DNA from 2 places in the Staphylococcus argenteus genome. Region 2 is predicted to be linked to the other one. Evidence: riboswitches for the same ligand, from Rfam matches in the RefSeq annotation. Region 2 holds a riboswitch; the other holds the start of a gene.
What was found. Region 2 has a riboswitch for thiamine pyrophosphate ahead of tenA (thiaminase II). Riboswitches for the same ligand answer to the same signal wherever they lie in the genome.
Positions count from the first base shown of each region.

Region 1: it holds a riboswitch for thiamine pyrophosphate, as region 2 does, so the genes downstream of both, SAMSHR1132_RS04845 (ECF transporter S component) here and tenA (thiaminase II) in region 2, are expected to answer to the same signal.

Region 1 covers NC_016941.1:1,030,462-1,039,234, reverse strand. The annotation lists gene SAMSHR1132_RS04870 (phosphocarrier protein HPr) at 1-239, opposite strand, end outside; gene SAMSHR1132_RS04865 (hypothetical protein) at 393-935, opposite strand; gene SAMSHR1132_RS04860 (class I SAM-dependent rRNA methyltransferase) at 989-2,161, opposite strand; gene auxA (lipoteichoic acid stability factor AuxA) at 2,558-3,853, opposite strand; gene graF (glycopeptide resistance-associated protein GraF) at 4,006-4,140, shown strand; TPP riboswitch at 4,574-4,674, shown strand; gene SAMSHR1132_RS04845 (ECF transporter S component) at 4,751-5,326, shown strand; gene SAMSHR1132_RS04840 (ABC transporter ATP-binding protein) at 5,341-6,741, shown strand; gene SAMSHR1132_RS04835 (energy-coupling factor transporter transmembrane component T family protein) at 6,734-7,540, shown strand; gene purD (phosphoribosylamine--glycine ligase) at 7,762-8,773, opposite strand, start outside.
Region 2 covers NC_016941.1:2,089,634-2,098,406, reverse strand. The annotation lists gene fabZ (3-hydroxyacyl-ACP dehydratase FabZ) at 1-154, shown strand, start outside; gene SAMSHR1132_RS10230 (YwpF-like family protein) at 211-651, opposite strand; gene SAMSHR1132_RS10225 (single-stranded DNA-binding protein) at 845-1,240, shown strand; gene SAMSHR1132_RS10220 (transglycosylase family protein) at 1,632-2,324, shown strand; TPP riboswitch at 2,521-2,622, shown strand; gene tenA (thiaminase II) at 2,704-3,390, shown strand; gene thiD (bifunctional hydroxymethylpyrimidine kinase/phosphomethylpyrimidine kinase) at 3,387-4,217, shown strand; gene thiM (hydroxyethylthiazole kinase) at 4,201-4,992, shown strand; gene thiE (thiamine phosphate synthase) at 4,994-5,635, shown strand; gene yidC (membrane protein insertase YidC) at 5,721-6,590, shown strand; gene SAMSHR1132_RS10190 (HD domain-containing protein) at 7,141-7,788, opposite strand; gene cls (cardiolipin synthase) at 7,817-8,773, opposite strand, start outside.

The sequences.
Region 1 (8,773 bases), 1.1 Mb from region 2:
ACGTCACTGATTGCTTGAATGGCGTCAGATTCATCACTACCGTCAGCATAAATTGTAATTTCAGCATCTTTACCAACACCAAGGCTCATAACACCCATGATTGATTTTAAGTTAACTTTTTTACCATTATATTCTAATTGAATATCTGAATCGAATTTTGAAGCTGTTTGTACTAACATTGTTGCTGGTCTAGCGTGAATACCAGTCTCGTCGATGATTACATATGAATTTTGTTCCATAATTACATTTCTCCTTCGTATAGTTAGAATCTTCAATATTATTACAATACTAACTTAATTTTATACCTTAACTTTACCAAAACCATGCTTTAAATTCAATTCGTTTAAAACCGGTTTCAGTAAAATTTGCAAATTGCAAAACTATTATAGCACCTACATGACATTTTTAATAACATTTTCGCATTTTTGTATGTGATCTTTTCCAATTTTATTCATAAAGTAGTAACTTATTGACGCTGAAACAGCTTGTCCTACAATTGGAAACCATTTTGTTTGCTTTGCTGCTGTGCGTTTTGCAACATCTCTTATCACTATTTTTAAAAATGCACTAGAAATTCTCTTTCCAATAAATTGACTACCTTGAATTGCTGCCGCAGACATAATTCGTTCTTTGACATCATCACCAAGACTATTAACTTGTTTATGGTCTAAACCGTAAATTTTATTCACATCTTCGATAATGTCTTTCATAAGTTTTAAATCCACGCCAAAGTCAAGTCCTGGAATTGGCACAACACTCATCGTAGAAGACATTAAAGACTTTTTCTTTACAATAGCTTCAGCACGTTGGCGTCTCTCTCTTAACTCTTGAATTGTTGTCGGCATAGCGCCCTTTTCGTTAACATTTTCTATTTTAAAAACTGAATTACCAATCTTATTAGTCAAATTTGATGTTAAATTATTTTTAAATCCCATAGTATTATCACCCTTCTTTTTATCAATAAAATACTATACCCCTTTTACAATATTTAATGTCTAATATTTACAAAAACTGCTTTTAAATATTTTGAAGGTTTGTAATGTGGATGTGTTTTAAAATCTTTAGGTAATCCCATGACCTCAGCTAATTCGAATTCCACACCACTCTCTTCTAGTGTCTTTTTAATGGTATTTTTAAATTGTTTCAAAGGATATACACTTGCATTTGTACATAGCAATAATGTCCCTTCGGAAGATAAAATATTTAATGCGCCATTAATTAATTTGTCGTAATCTTTTTGCACTGAAAATGTACGCTTTTTACTACGTGCAAAACTAGGTGGATCAATTACAATCGTGTCATAGCTGTGTCCATGACGCGCTGCGTATTTAAAGAAATCGAAAGTATCCATCACATAAATATATTGTGATTTAGGATCAATAGCATTTAAGCCAAAATTTTCTTCAGTTAAACTTCGAGAACGGTTTGCCAAATCTACACTTGTAGTTGATGTTGCTTCACTTGCTGCGATTACAGAAAAAGCACCGGTATAACTAAATAAATTTAGTACCTGTCGTTCTGAAGCATATTGATCTCGTAATTTTTTACGTACTTCTTTTTGATCTAAAAAGATACCCGTCATTAATCCATCTTCAAGGTCAACATTATAGAACGTAAAGTTTTCTTCAATGACAATTGGAAAATCAGGTGCATCACCTTCAACAAATCCACCACTATATTCACTATCTTTAAATCTTACTTTTTCATAAATAGATTTATAATTAAACACTTTTCTAATTGCTTCAAGAATTGCATATTTAAATTTATAAATACCTTTGGAATACCATTGAATTAATAGATGTCCATCATAATTATCAATTGTTAATCCACCAACACCATCACCTTCAGCATTAAATAATCTAAAAGCATTCGTACCATCAATATTAAAGTAATATTGACGTTCTTCTATTGCGTCATTAAATAATTTAGTGAAAAATGCAATGTTAATTTCTTGAGACTTATCATATGAAAGTACCCAACCCAATCCTTTGTGCTGGCGTCCAACATAGGCAGTTGCAACATATTGTGATTTATCTGTCACAATTTGGAAAATGTCTCCTTCTTTCAAATGGTCATGTGAATAAATATCCTCTTCATCTATCAATGGATACCCATTGAAATATTTTGTTTCTTTACCTTTATTCAAAGTTGCTAACTTCATCTGACAACTTCCTTTCTATTTTTCGTTGTAGTTTTTATATTTATAAAACATTTAATGTTATTGAACTTCATCGTCTTTAATTACTATACTCAATATTAATTTTAACAAATTAATAATTTGAATGATATATAGCAGAATAATTGACATGAACAGATTACAAATAATTTAAATTTTATAATCATTTGCTTTCAAGTAATTGGCATTTAGACACTCGAAGAGCCTTTTATATAATGCAAAATGTATCATTTCCTTTTTAAAATGACACATTTCAATTAATAAAAAAGCACTATCTATAAACTTCATTGAAATGTAACGAATTTAGTTAGTTTTATTTCTAACTAATAGCGTACACATCATAACGTTTAATAGATAGTACTTTTAAATTCATGTCATTATTTATGGGCGTTCTCGCAATTGTAATGAATAAGAAATAATAATTGCTAATAACATTAAAAGTAATGTTGGTGTAATGAAAACTGAAAGAAGTAATCCATGAATCATTATATTAATAAATTCAGTTAACAACTTGAAGAACAAAATACTTCCCATAAACAGTTGTAAATAATAAAACTTACCTTTCAAATGGAATGTTAATGTTGTAGCGATATACGCGATAATAATGAATAACAATATTAATAAAGTAACCCATTCGATGACATATTGTGTTTGAGACAGCTTCCAGTCACCAGACACAAACAATGCATTACGGTTATTAAATTCTAAAAACGTAAATAAGAAAATAACAGCACCGCAAAATAGTTCAACGTACATTGGTTTTACCCATTTTGGTTTTCTCATCCAATTAGGAATATCATCTTCCTGAATATCGATAATATCATTAACTTTCGCTTTGAATTTATCTCTTTTAGCTCTAATTTTATCTAAATCGACACTTCTTCTTGTCTTACGTGCATATTCTGTAGTCTTATCTTGGAGTTGTTTCAAGTGAATTTTAGTTTGATTCGTAACATTTCCTTTACTCGTTCTTGATAATTCTGGTTCCTCTTCGCCTAATTCTTGTTTCGTTAATGGTAAAGCACGACGCAAGAATAAGAAGTTCCAAATTGCCATTTGACCAAGTAACCACATAATAATAAAGAATGCATTGACACTTAAAATATCAATTGATTCTATCTCATTAGCATCTATTCTGCCATACAATGCAATTTGTGTAATTAAATAACTTATACCATAACTTATGATAATCCACATGTAATGATTTTTAACATTTTCTTGATTCAATTCATCTTTATAGACGATATAGCCAATATGAATTGTAAAAGGAATCATAAAAATTACTGCAAAAAATCCATAAACTTGTGTCATTAATATAAGTGTAATAATAAAGTACATGATACCGATAACTAAGAAAAAGATAGAAATATCATAGTCATACTTAATTGTTCTAAATAGTGTATGACCAATCAACATAACTAAAATACCGAATATAATTATCACAATTGCACTAACTATAGGGAAATTACCTATAAATCGACTCATTACTTTAATAATTTCACTGAAAAATGCATTCAGAAATTCCCACACGTTATGAACATGCGTATCAACTTTTTTACCACCATTTAACTGTTTAATTAATGGCAAGTTGATTAAAATAATGAGACCAGTGAAGAGTGAAACGATACCGATTAAATAGCTAAAAATAATTTCGGCGTGTTTCCTAAGAAAAGACATTATGTTCACCTCAAAATCATTATATATTAATCTAATGTTATTGTCTTTATATAAATGAATAAATAGTGCTATAGACTTAGAAAAGTTTATAAATAGCATAACTGGGTAAAAACCATATGTAAATCATTATCCAATTTTGGGAGGAATTAATCATGGCAAATGAAGATCAAAACAAAAAAGCTGCAGAAAAGGCTAAAGAAGTAGAAGAAAAATTAAAAGATAAAAAAGAAGAAAAAACAGACGATATTAATCAAACAAAACAAGATATACAAGATACACTAAATTAGTTATAAAGCCCCTAACACCACAGATTGTTAGGGGCTGTTACACATGCATCTATCGCAGGTGTTCAACTAATTCCTTGCAACTTTTTCGTTAGTGGCTAATATGCTATGGGACGTAGCAAACGACTGCACCCCTCTCCTCTTTTTATTTTTAAAATTTCAAGAGGCTATTATGCAGTTAAACATCATACACGTTTTAATTCTTCCCTATTGCTTCATTAGTGGCTCTATTATGCGCTTCTAATACAAGCATTTCCTACTCTCAATAACAACTTTTCGTAATTTACGCTTTTATGCAATTATTTTCACACATTATATTTCAAAGTACTTCCAAAACAAATATTATTATTTTAAAAATAAATTTAACTATATTCAATTCAACAGAAGTATTGACATTATATTGCAAACGTCTTACAGTATAATTAATTAAATAAATCGCACACACTAGGGGTGTTTTATACTGAGATGAGGCTTGCCCTCAAACCCTTCGAACCTGATCTAGTTTGAACTAGCGTAGGAAAGTGTTACTATACATATACTTTAATGATATATATTGTGAACGCACAACTTTCCTATGGATGGTTGTGCGTTTTTTTATTAGGAGGATGTAAAAATGTCAAAAGGTTTAAAGCTATCTGAAATTCTAGTAACCGTACTTATTTCAGTAGTATTCGCAGTTATTTACAATTTATGGTGGTTTGTATACAATGGCGTACAAGCTACAGGACTTCACCTAGAACAACTCACAAACGGGGTTTGGTTCATGGCAGCCATTGTCTGCTATTTAATCATTCCTAAACCCGGTATTGCACTTTTAGCTGAATTTGCTGCTGGTGCAGGCGAAACAATCATTATGGGACGCTTCGATATTCCGACTATTGTTTACGCTTTTATACAAGGTTTAGCTTGTGAAGTTGTCTTTGCAATTTTTAAATACCAATCTCGTTCAGTTATGGTAGCTATGTTAGCAGGATTTTGTACTGCAATTGCAGCTTTCCCTATTGATTATTACTATGGCTACTTAAATGAAGTTGCAGGTTGGAATTTAACTTTATTCATCGTATTTAGATTAATTAGTGGCGCAGTTGTCGCGGGTGTCTTCTCTTATCTTTTAGTAAAAGCATTAGATAAGACGGGTGTTACAAGATTATTCAGACCTGCTTCTAAAGAAGACTACGACAACTTATAAAAGGAGCATGCAAAGTGTTAAAGGTTAGTGATTTACGACTAAAATATCCTAATGGTCAGCGAAAGATTTTCGATCATCTTAACATCACTATTCAGGATAAAGAAAAAGTACTTTTATTAGGACCTTCTGGATGTGGTAAAAGCACCCTTCTCAATGTATTGAGTGGTATTGTTCCTAATTTAATCGAACTACCTATGAAATATGATGAATTAATTATCGATCCATTAAGTGGCGTCATTTTTCAAGATCCAGATAGTCAATTTTGTATGCCAAAAGTTTATGAAGAATTAGCTTTCGTTTTAGAAAATAGACAAGTACCGCGTCAAGATATGGACCAGTTAATTATTGATGCTTTAAATATGGTTAACTTGAATGTTTCATCAGCAACGTACGTTAAAGATTTAAGCGGTGGAATGAAGCAAAAACTTGCAATTGTTGAAACCATTCTTCAGCAATCAAAAACATTATTTTTAGATGAACCAACTGCAATGCTAGATGTCCAAGCAACAAAAGACTTATGGTCCAAGTTAATTGAATTATGGGAAGATCAAACAGTTGTTATAGTTGAACACAAAGTGAATCATATATGGCAACATGTCGATCGCGTAATTCTAATGGATTATGCTGGTAATATTATTGCTGATGCAAACCCTGATACAATACTAAATGAATACGATAGTTTATTAACTGAGTATGGTGTCTGGCATCCTAAAGCTTGGGAATATGCACCAAAACATATCCCCTTCCCAGCATCAAAAGATAATTTATTACACTTTAACGAAGGACATATCATTCGAGGCAAATCTACATTATTTAAATTTTCAGATTTAAAAATAGATAAAGGTGAATGGATTACGATTACAGGAGCAAATGGTAGTGGGAAAACTACATTACTCGAATCAATTATGCAATTGATTAAGTATCAAGGTAGTGTGCATTTTCAAAATCACCGTTTAACTAAAATTAAACATGCTGCCAAAAATATGTATCTTGTTTATCAAAATCCTGAATTACAGTTCATTACAAATTCAGTTTATGAAGAAATTAATATTCACTTTAATCATCTATCTAAAAATGAAAGTGAAAATGAAACGATGCATCTTTTAAAATTATTGAATTTAGAAGATGTCAAAGATCAACATCCATTTGAATTATCTATTGGACAAAAGCGACGTCTTAGTGTCGCTACAGCATTAAGTTCAAAAGCTGATATCATTTTTTTAGATGAGCCCACTTTTGGACTTGATAGTCATAATACATTCGAATTGATCAAACTTTTCCAACAACGCATTCAAATTGGCCAAAGTATAGTGATGGTGACACATGATGACGAAATAATTGCACGCTATCCATCAAAAAGACTTAAAATTTCGGATGGTAAATTGCTAGATTGTGATGGTGATATTAATGTATGAACAATGGAAAATAAGACATTCATTCGTTGATGATGTCAATATTATAACGAAGCTTTTTCTAGGCATCTTACTATTTTTCTTCATTATATTTGTGCATAATTTTGATTTTATGCTTTATACCACCATCTTATTATTAGTATTTTTACTTCTATTTAATGGTACTCAGTTTAAAATCACAGCAATATTTATTGCCATAAGTGTTGGCTTTGCATTACTATCTTCCCTTTTCATGATTTTATATGGGAATGGGAGCCATACCATATTGAAATTTGGTTTTATCCATATTACGACAGAAAGTTTAATACGTGGTTTACATGTCTCATTAAGAACGATTGCTATGTCTTTCTTCGGAATATTAATTGCATTAACATCACAAGTTGTTATGATTTTTTACAGCTTAATGCAACATTTAAAAGTTAAATCAAAAGTTGCATATGCATTTATGGCTGCCATAAGAATGTTACCTTTAATGATAACTTCTTTGATACAATTACGCAGATCCTTAAAAATGCGCTATCAAATGATAGACGCATCAAACTATAGAGGTCTTAATAGGTTCAAACATTTAATCATACCTTTGTTAAGCCAAAACATTAGAAAGGCACATCAATTATCAGTAGCAATGGAGTCTAAAGGATTCAAAGATGGTCCTCGAACTTATTATTACAATGTACCTTTCTCATATAAAGACATTGTCTTTATCATAGTTTTAATTGCCATTATTACATTGGCATATTATTGTTCAATGACATTTCCTATTACGGGTATTGATGATGTTCGTCTAGGTCGTGTCGGTTAAATTTTATCCATAATTGTATAGATATAAAGTTAGAAATTCATTTGTATAAAAAAGAAACCATTTATTCCATAATACTTCAAAGAGAGGGCCACAAACATGTTATATTGTTCATCCAAACATGTTGTGGCCCCTCTTCGAAATTGTATATTTAAAATACCGCCACACATTGTAGCATTACGCATTATACAATGTGTGGCGGTATTGGTATGGTGTTATTTACATTACAATGCTTTATTCGCAATGTCGTGACGATAGAATAAATGGTCACTTTTAATTTGTGATACTTTATCATATGCATCTCGTTGTGCTTTTGCAACATTGTCACCTTTTCCTACGGCAAGTATGACTCTACCACCCGATGTCACGAATGTATCACCTTGCTTTCGCAATCCACTGATAAAATAGTTTTCATTTAAATCAAAACCACTTACTTCATGGCCTTTTTCATACGTATCTGGATATCCATTTGAAGCTAACATTACTCCAACAATTGTTTCATTTTTCCATTTAAAATGAATTTCTTTACCTTCATATAAATCAATAATATGTTGCATTAAGTCGCTTTCCATACGACTTAATAATACTTGTGCCTCAGGATCTCCAAAACGAGCATTAAACTCAATTACTTTCGGTCCATCCTTAGTTAAAATAGCACCAATATATAAGACACCAAAGAAATGATAACCTTCATTTAACATTGCTTTAGCAATCGGTTGAGCAATCGTTTCATTAGTTATTTGCAATACATCATCACTAATATGTGGAACTGGACAATAAGCACCCATGCCACCTGTATTTGGTCCTTCATCGTTATCATATGCACGCTTATGATCTTGAGCAATACAATCAAACGGCACTGCTAAATCTCCATTCACAAACGTCATTAATGAAAATTCTTCACCTTCTAAGAAAGTTTCGAATACAACGGTGCCATCTTCTTCGTCACCATACATGACTTCAATCGCACTTCTTGCTGCTTCTATTGTATCTGCAATGATAACACCTTTGCCGGCTGCTAAACCGTCTTTTTTAATGACAACTGGTAATTCACAGTTTTCAATATATATTAATGCGTCTTTTTTGTAATCAACTTCTTTATAATCTGCTGTCGGAATATCATATTTCTCCATTAATTTTTTAGCAAATAATTTCGAGCCTTCAATTTGTGCCGCATGTTTGTTTGGACCAAATACTTTGAAACCATGTTCACGTAAAACATCTGCCAATCCATCA
Region 2 (8,773 bases):
TAAACGTCAAGTTGTACCAGGAGATACATTGACGCTTGAAGTGGAAATCACAAAAATTAAAGGTCCAATTGGCAAAGGTAGTGCAAAGGCTACTGTTGATGGACAACTAGCTTGTAGTTGTGAATTAACGTTTGCAATTCAAGACGTGAAATAAAAACTAAAAAACATTCAAAGATCTAATGAATCTCATTGTCTTTGAATGTTTTTTCTTTATTCTTCTAATTTTTCATCTTTTAACTTCGGTTTAGATTGCATCATTCTATTAAATGATTTTTTTAATTCTTCACCAGATAAGCCGTCATCGATAAGTTGTTCTAATAAACTTTCAGCATACTGTTGTCTCAAAGTATAAATATGACATTCAAATACAATAGACATCGTTGTTTTGAAATTTTTAATACTCTTAATAGTGGACTCAAATAATGCTGGGTCATTGGCTGGACGCGTAATAACAACACGTATATCAAGTAACCGTTCATTGTCTTGGTATTCTTTAAAAGTTTCATAATGTTCATTTGAAATAACAATTTCAAGTAACCAACCTGTACCACTTTCTTCTTTATTAATTATTACACCATCTTCTAACTCATATTCGATAATTCTGCCGTGTTCATTTACAATTTGGAACCTTACTGCTTTAAAAGTTTTCATATTTCCACATCCCATTTGATTTATATATATGATATTTGAAGTTTTCAGGTATTTTAAGCATTATTTCTTACTAATTTCTTTAAATATAACAAATAATAAGATGTGATAGCTATAAATAATATAAATTTTGTAATTTTGACCATACATAAGTAAATTATTAAGATATAAGCATAGGAGGTGAACCACACACTTTATGCTAAACAAAATCGTAATAGTTGGAAGACTAACGAAAGATGTACAAATCTTTGAAAAGGAGGAAAGAAAGGTTGCTACGTTTTGTGTTGCAACACAACGAAATTATAAAGATGAAAACGGAGAAATCGTTTGTGATTATATTTTTTGCAAAGCATTTGGCAAGCTAGCGTCAAACATTGATAAGTACACCAATCAAGGTACGCTAGTTGGTATTACAGGTCAAATGAGATCAAGAAAATATGATAAAGACGGTCAAACACACTTTGTTACAGAATTATATGTTGAAACTATAAAATTCATGTCCCCTAAATCCCAAAATAATGAAATTCTCTCAGATAGTATTTTAGATATTGACTCTCATAATATAGATAATCCTGACTTATTAGAAATTTAAATCCAATTATCCTAAACATCCTTAATATACATTTAATCCATCCTATTTTTTATAGATCATATTAACTTGAAATATACTCACTTAAAGATGACTTACATGACCATTGCAATTGTTGTGTAGGTCGTCTTTTTGTGTAGTTTTTCTGTGCCAAAGTATAGTTAGATTGCAAAATGATTACATATAAAAATGCAAATGAAAACCATCCGTTATTGCTATGGCGAATTTCATAGGGTATAAATTTAAATAATATAGACTAAAACTATGTAAAGTCTATGTAAAAAACATGAGTATTTTTTTATTTCGTTGTAACCTGCAATGATTTCACAGATGTTACAGTAGTTGCTGTAAAACTTTTAAAGAAACAAATTACTTGTAGGAGGATTTTAAGATTATGAAGAAAACATTACTCGCATCATCTTTAGCAGTAGGTTTAGGAATCGTAGCAGGAAATGCAGGTCATGAAGCCCATGCAAGTGAAGCGGATTTAAATAAAGCATCATTAGCGCAAATGGCGCAATCAAACGATCAAACATTAAATCAAAAACCAATTGAAGCAGGCGCTTATAATTATACATTTGACTATGAAGGGTTTACGTATCATTTTGAATCAGATGGTACACACTTCGCATGGAGTTATCATGCAACAGGTGCTAATGAAGCAACAGTAAGTGCACAAGCACCTACTAATGGAGTAGCGCCTTCAACTACACAAGCGAACCCTACACAATCACAAGAAGTGGCGGCACCACAAAATGCTCAAACACAACAGCCACAAGCATCAACATCAAATAACTCACAAATGACTGCAACACCAACAGAATCAAAAGCATCTGAAGGATCTTCAGTTAATGTGAATGATCATCTAAAACAAATTGCACAACGTGAATCTGGTGGTAATATTCATGCTGTCAATCCAACATCAGGTGCAGCAGGTAAATATCAATTCTTACAATCAACTTGGGATTCAGTAGCACCAGCTAAATATAAAGGTGTATCACCAGCAAATGCACCAGAAAGTGTCCAAGATGCTGCAGCAGTAAAATTATATAACACTGGTGGCGCTGGTCATTGGGTAACAGCTTAAGTTACACATATATAACTAATATATAGATTCATACAATTAAATTAAGGCCGGAAATATTTGGATTGACTTGCAAATATTTTCGGTCATTTTTATATGTAATAGAGAAATTAATTTTTAAAAATTAATAATAAAGCTATGCAACAATAATTGAAAATGTTGAAAACGTTTGCTAAGATAAATTTGGAATTGAATATTAACGAACTACTAGGGGAGCCTAATTAATTGGCTGAGATGAAGATTCAGACCCTTATGACCTGATTTGGTTAGTACCAACGTAGGAAAGTAGTCATTGGTTATGTGTAGCTGGACTAGTTGCATTATTATCAAACTACTTTCATTGCGTTGGAAGTAGTTTTTTTATTTAGGGAGGATTTTTACAATGGAGTTTACACAAGAATTGTACCTAGCAGCAAAGCCAATCATTGACGATATTTATGAAGATGATTTTATTCAAAAGATGTTATCTGGAAATATAGAAGCTGACGCATTACGCCATTACTTAAAAGCTGACGCTGCATATTTAAAAGAATTTACAAACTTATATGCATTGTTAATTCCAAAAATGAACAATATGGACGATGTGAAATTTTTAGTAGAACAAATTGATTTTATGGTAGAAGGTGAAGTGTTAGCGCATGATATATTAGCACAAATTGTTGGTGAATCTTATGAAGAAATTATTAAAACTAAAGTTTGGCCACCAAGTGGAGACCATTACATTAAGCATATGTATTTCCAAGCATTTAGTCGTGAAAATGCTATTTATACAATTGCCGCAATGGCTCCGTGCCCATATATATATGCAGAATTAGCGAAGCGTGCGCAAAATGATAGCTATTTAAATAGAGAGAAAGATACAGCAAAATGGTTTGATTTTTATAGTACTGAAATGGACGATGTTATCAATGTTTTTGAAGCATTGATGAATAAGTTAGCAAAATCAATGTCTGCCGAAGAACTTAAACGAGTGAAACAAGTATTTTTAGAAAGTTGTATCCATGAACGTCGATTTTTCAATATGGCTATGACTTTAGAAAAATGGGAATTTGGAGGAGATAGTCAATGAATAAACCAAAAATCGCATTAACAATTGCTGGAACAGATCCAACAGGTGGTGCTGGTGTTATGGCTGACTTAAAATCATTTCATTCGTGTGGTGTATATGGTATGGGCGTCGTTACTAGCATTGTTGCTCAAAATACGATGGGAGTTCAACATATTCATAACTTAGATAGTCGTTGGGTAGATGAGCAATTAGATAGTGTATTTAGTGATACATTACCTCACGCAATTAAAACTGGGATGATTGCTACAGCTGATACGATGGATATAATACGTCATTATTTATTGCAGCAGCCCTCTATTCCTTATGTAATTGATCCTGTGATGTTAGCTAAAAGTGGCGATTCTTTAATGGATGATGCAACTAAACAAAATTTACAACATACGTTATTGCCATTAGCTGATGTAGTGACTCCAAATTTACCAGAAGCAGAGGAAATAACAGGACTTGCAATTGATAGTGAAGAAAAGATTTTACAAGCTGGACGCATCTTTATTAATGACATAGGTAGTAAGGGGGTTGTTATTAAAGGTGGTCATTCAGATGATATCAATATTTCAAAGGATTATTTATTTACTAAAGATGGCGTTGAAACATTTGAAAGTGAAAGATTTGAAACAAAGCATACTCATGGAACTGGATGTACTTTTTCAGCAGTTATAACAGCAGAACTTGCCAAAGGTAGAACACTATCAGAAGCAGTACATAAAGCTAAAAAATTTATTTCATTGAGTATTCAATATACTCCTGAAATAGGTAGAGGTAGAGGTCCAGTCAATCATTTTGCATATTTAAAGAAAGAAGGATTAGATGATGAAATATCTAGATAAAATACGTAATGAACAACCATTAACAATTTGCTATACGAATGATGTTGTGAAAAATTTTACAGCTAATGGATTATTAAGTATTGGTGCAAGTCCTGCAATGAGTGAGGCACCAGAAGAAGCGGAAGAATTTTATAAAGTAGCTCAAGCATTGTTAATCAACATCGGAACATTAACCGCACAAAATGAACAAGATATCATTGCAATTGCTCAAACAGCTAATGAGTTAGGATTACCGATTGTCTTTGACCCTGTAGCAGTTGGTGCATCTACATATAGAAAACAGTTTTGCAAATTACTTTTACAGTCAGCAAACGTGTCAGTAATTAAAGGGAATGCATCTGAAATACTAGCATTGATTGATGACACAGCAACTATGAAAGGCACAGATAGTGATAATAATTTAGATGCAGTTGCTATTGCAAAAAAAGCTTACGAAGCATATAAAACTGCAATTGTTGTTACAGGAGAACAGGATGTTATCGTTCAAGATGGCAAAGTGGTAATGTTATCAAATGGCTCACCATTATTGACTAAAGTTACCGGTGCTGGTTGTTTATTAGGGGGAGTTATTGCGGGATTCTTATTCAGAAATACAAAACCAGATATAGATGCGTTGATTGAAGCGGTTAGTGTATTTAATATTGCTGCTGAATTAGCCGCTGAAAATGAAAATTGTAATGGACCTGGAACGTTTTCATCAATATTACTTGATACGTTATACCATTTAGATAATATGACTTATCAACAATGGATTCGTATTGAAGAGGTGGAATAACATGTTTAATAACTCACAATTGAATGTTTATTTTATTTGTGGTACACCTGATGTTCCGAGTCATCGTACTATTCATGATGTATTAGATGAAGCGCTAAAAGCAGGAATAACGCTTTTTCAATTTAGAGAAAAAGGAACTAATGCATTAAAAGGCACTGAAAAAGTGGAATTAGCCAAAGAATTACTAAATTTGTGTCATCAATATCAAGTACCTTTTATAATTAATGATGATGTTGAATTAGCAAAGGAAATTAACGCGGACGGGATCCATGTCGGCCAAGATGATGCTAAGGTTAATGAGATTGCACAGTTTTTTACAAATAAAATAATTGGACTAAGTGTTAGTGATTTAGATGAGTATTCAAAATCTGATTTAACTGATGTTGATTATATAGGTGTAGGACCAATCTATCCTACACCATCGAAAAATGACGCGCATACACCAGTAGGTCCAGAAATGATTGCAACATTAAAAAAAGTGAATCCACAACTGCCGATTGTAGCAATTGGGGGGATTAATACTGATAATGTGGCACCTATTGTAGAAGCAGGTGCCGATGGTATTTCAGTCATTTCAGCTATTTCTAAAAGTGAAAATATAGAAGGTACTGTAAAAAAATTCAAAGATTTTTTTAATAATTAGTTAAATTTTTCCACTTATTGTTTCATACGTACTCATTAATGTGATAGAATAAATCCTATGTGAATATAATGATAGAGGTGGAAAAATGAAGAAAAAAGCGTTACTACCATTGTTTTTAGGTATTATGGTCTTTTTGGCTGGTTGTGACTATTCTAAACCTGAAAAACGTAGTGGGTTTTTCTACAATACATTCGTAGATCCAATGAAAAATGTATTGGATTGGTTGGGAAATAACTTATTAAACGACAATTATGGTTTAGCTATTATTATTCTTGTATTGGTAATTCGTATTATCTTATTACCATTCATGTTGTCAAACTATAAAAATAGTCATATGATGCGTCAAAAAATGAAAGTTGCAAAGCCAGAAGTTGAAAAAATTCAAGAAAAAGTGAAGCGTGCACGTACGCAAGAAGAAAAAATGGCTGCAAACCAAGAATTAATGCAAGTTTATAAAAAGTATGACATGAACCCGATGAAGAGTATGTTAGGTTGTTTACCAATGCTAATTCAAATGCCAATCATCATGGGATTATACTTTGTACTTAAAGATCAACTTGTAGATGGTTTGTTTAAGTATCCACACTTCTTATGGTTCGATTTAGGACGTCCTGATATTTGGATTACAATTATTGCCGGAGTTTTATACTTTATCCAAGCATATGTTTCAAGTAAAACGATGCCAGACGAACAGCGTCAAATGGGTTACATGATGATGATCATTTCACCAATTATGATTATCTGGATTTCATTAAGCTCAGCATCAGCACTTGGCTTATATTGGTCAGTCAGTGCGGCATTCCTTGTAGTTCAAACACACTTTGCGAATATTCATTATGAAAAAGTTGCTAAAAAAGAAGTGCAACCTTTCATCGAAGCGTATGAAAGAGAACACAATGGCGGCAACAAAAAAGGCAAAAACACACAAGTAGTGTCTAAAAAGAAAAAGAAATAACCTCAGCAATGCCAAATCATGAGCCCCCAAAAAGTCGAAGCTAATTTTAACTTTCTAGGGGCACATGATTTTTTATTTAAATATCAAAAGTATAGCATTACATAATATAGTGTCTGAAAGGTAGAAACGGCAGTAAGATGATTTCTAATATGAAACTCATCCTACTGCCGTTTTTTTATGTGTCATAATATTTAACAAGACTATAGTATGTAAAATGGTGATAACAACAGAGTGACCTGCCTCTATTGTAATGTCATATTGGTGAAGTGCATTATTAGTACGGTAGTTAATGTCGAAACATTTCCATAACAAAGCACTAGTACATGTAACAGTGCGAAATAATAACGTCACAATGGAATAGTATCATTACCGCACGGCAACAACACTGCCCGGCAACTACACCGCATCACATAGGATCGAAACGGTAACTTCAACGCTCCGCAAAACACGCCATAAAATCAAAACGTCATCGCTCCGCAACATCACCACATCATAGAATCAAAATGTCGCAACGACATAGCAACTTCACCACATCATAACATCGACACAGCTAATCGTGATAATTCCACTCTGTAAAGAATTGCTGCAAATACATAACCATAAAATCATGTCTTTCTTTAGCAATCTTTTGCGCTGTTTCTGTATGCATTAATGATTGTAATTTTAATAATTTTTCAAAGAAGTGTTTTATGGCAGATGATGGTAACCTTTCAATTAAATCATCATTAATGTTGTTAAATGGCATTTGTTCTGTCCACATAGGCTCACCAAAATGTCCAGCGAATTGAAATGTTCGTGCAATACCAATAGCACCTATAGCATCAAGTCGATCTGCATCTCTAACAATTTGACCATCTAGTGATAAAGCAACATGATTATTTTTACCATTTCGATAACTCATGTGCGTAATTATAAATAATATATGTTCTTGAGTTTCATCTGAAAGCGATAAAGATGCCAAAAATGATTTCAATGCATCTAATTGTTTATCAACATCTACGAGTTTTTCGTCAACTGTGTCATGCAATAAAGATGCTAGCTCTATAATTAAAGTGTCTTTTATGCCTTCTTTTTTAGCAATTGATTTTGCTAACTCAGTGACACGATATACGTGCGCTATATCATGACCTGTATAATCATCTTGATGTATAGATTCCATATATTGTTGGGCGGCGTCAATGATTTTAGAATACTGCATTAAAATTACACTCCTCGTATGGCTCTTTTTATAATATTGGTGACAGTAACTGTGAAATACCTTCTTTAAATTTAATCCAAAGGCTTCGCTTAGCATAGCGCGCTTTCGTTAATTCGGATGACACTTCTAAATCATCAATAAATGCTTGCTTTAATTTTTTGGCAATTTGTTGATCATAGATAAAAGCATTAACTTCGAAATTCAATGTGAAACTACGATGGTCCATATTTGCTGTGCCAACACTTGCAATCTCATCATCGATAATCAATGTTTTAGAATGTAAGAACCCGTTATCATAATGAAACACTTTAACGCCAGCATCTAATAATGATGCAGCATTTTTTAAAGTTGCCCAAAAGACGAATGGGTGATCGGGCTTGTTAGGAATCATGATGTTGACTTCAACACCACCTAATGCAGCAATTTTAATAGAATCTAAAAATGCTTGGTCTGGAATAAAATACGGTGATTGAATATAAATGGATTTTTTAGCAGATGAAATCATTTTCAAATAACCATATTTAATTTGTTCCCATTCTTCGTCAGGTCCACTAGAAGCTATTTGCACACCAATTGTGCCTCCAGAATTTACGTCAGGGAAGTAACGGTCATCATATGAGATATGATCACGTGTTGCTTGTGAATTCCAATCTAAAATAAAACGTAATTGTAAGGCATTGACTGCATCTCCAACAATGCGTAAATGTGTATCACGCCAATAGCCAAATTTTTTCGATTTACCTAAATATTCATCGCCGACATTAAAGCCACCGACATATCCAATTTTTCCATCAATAACAACAATTTTGCGATGATTTCGATTGTTCATACGCAAGTTGATAAGAGGTAATTTTGAAGGGAAGAAAGCTTCAGCATGTCCGCCTTTACTACGAAATGCGCGTAAGCCTTTTTTACGTAAACCACGAGAACCCATGTCATCGTATAAAATTTTAACTTCTACGCCTTGTTCTGCCTTCTTAGCAAG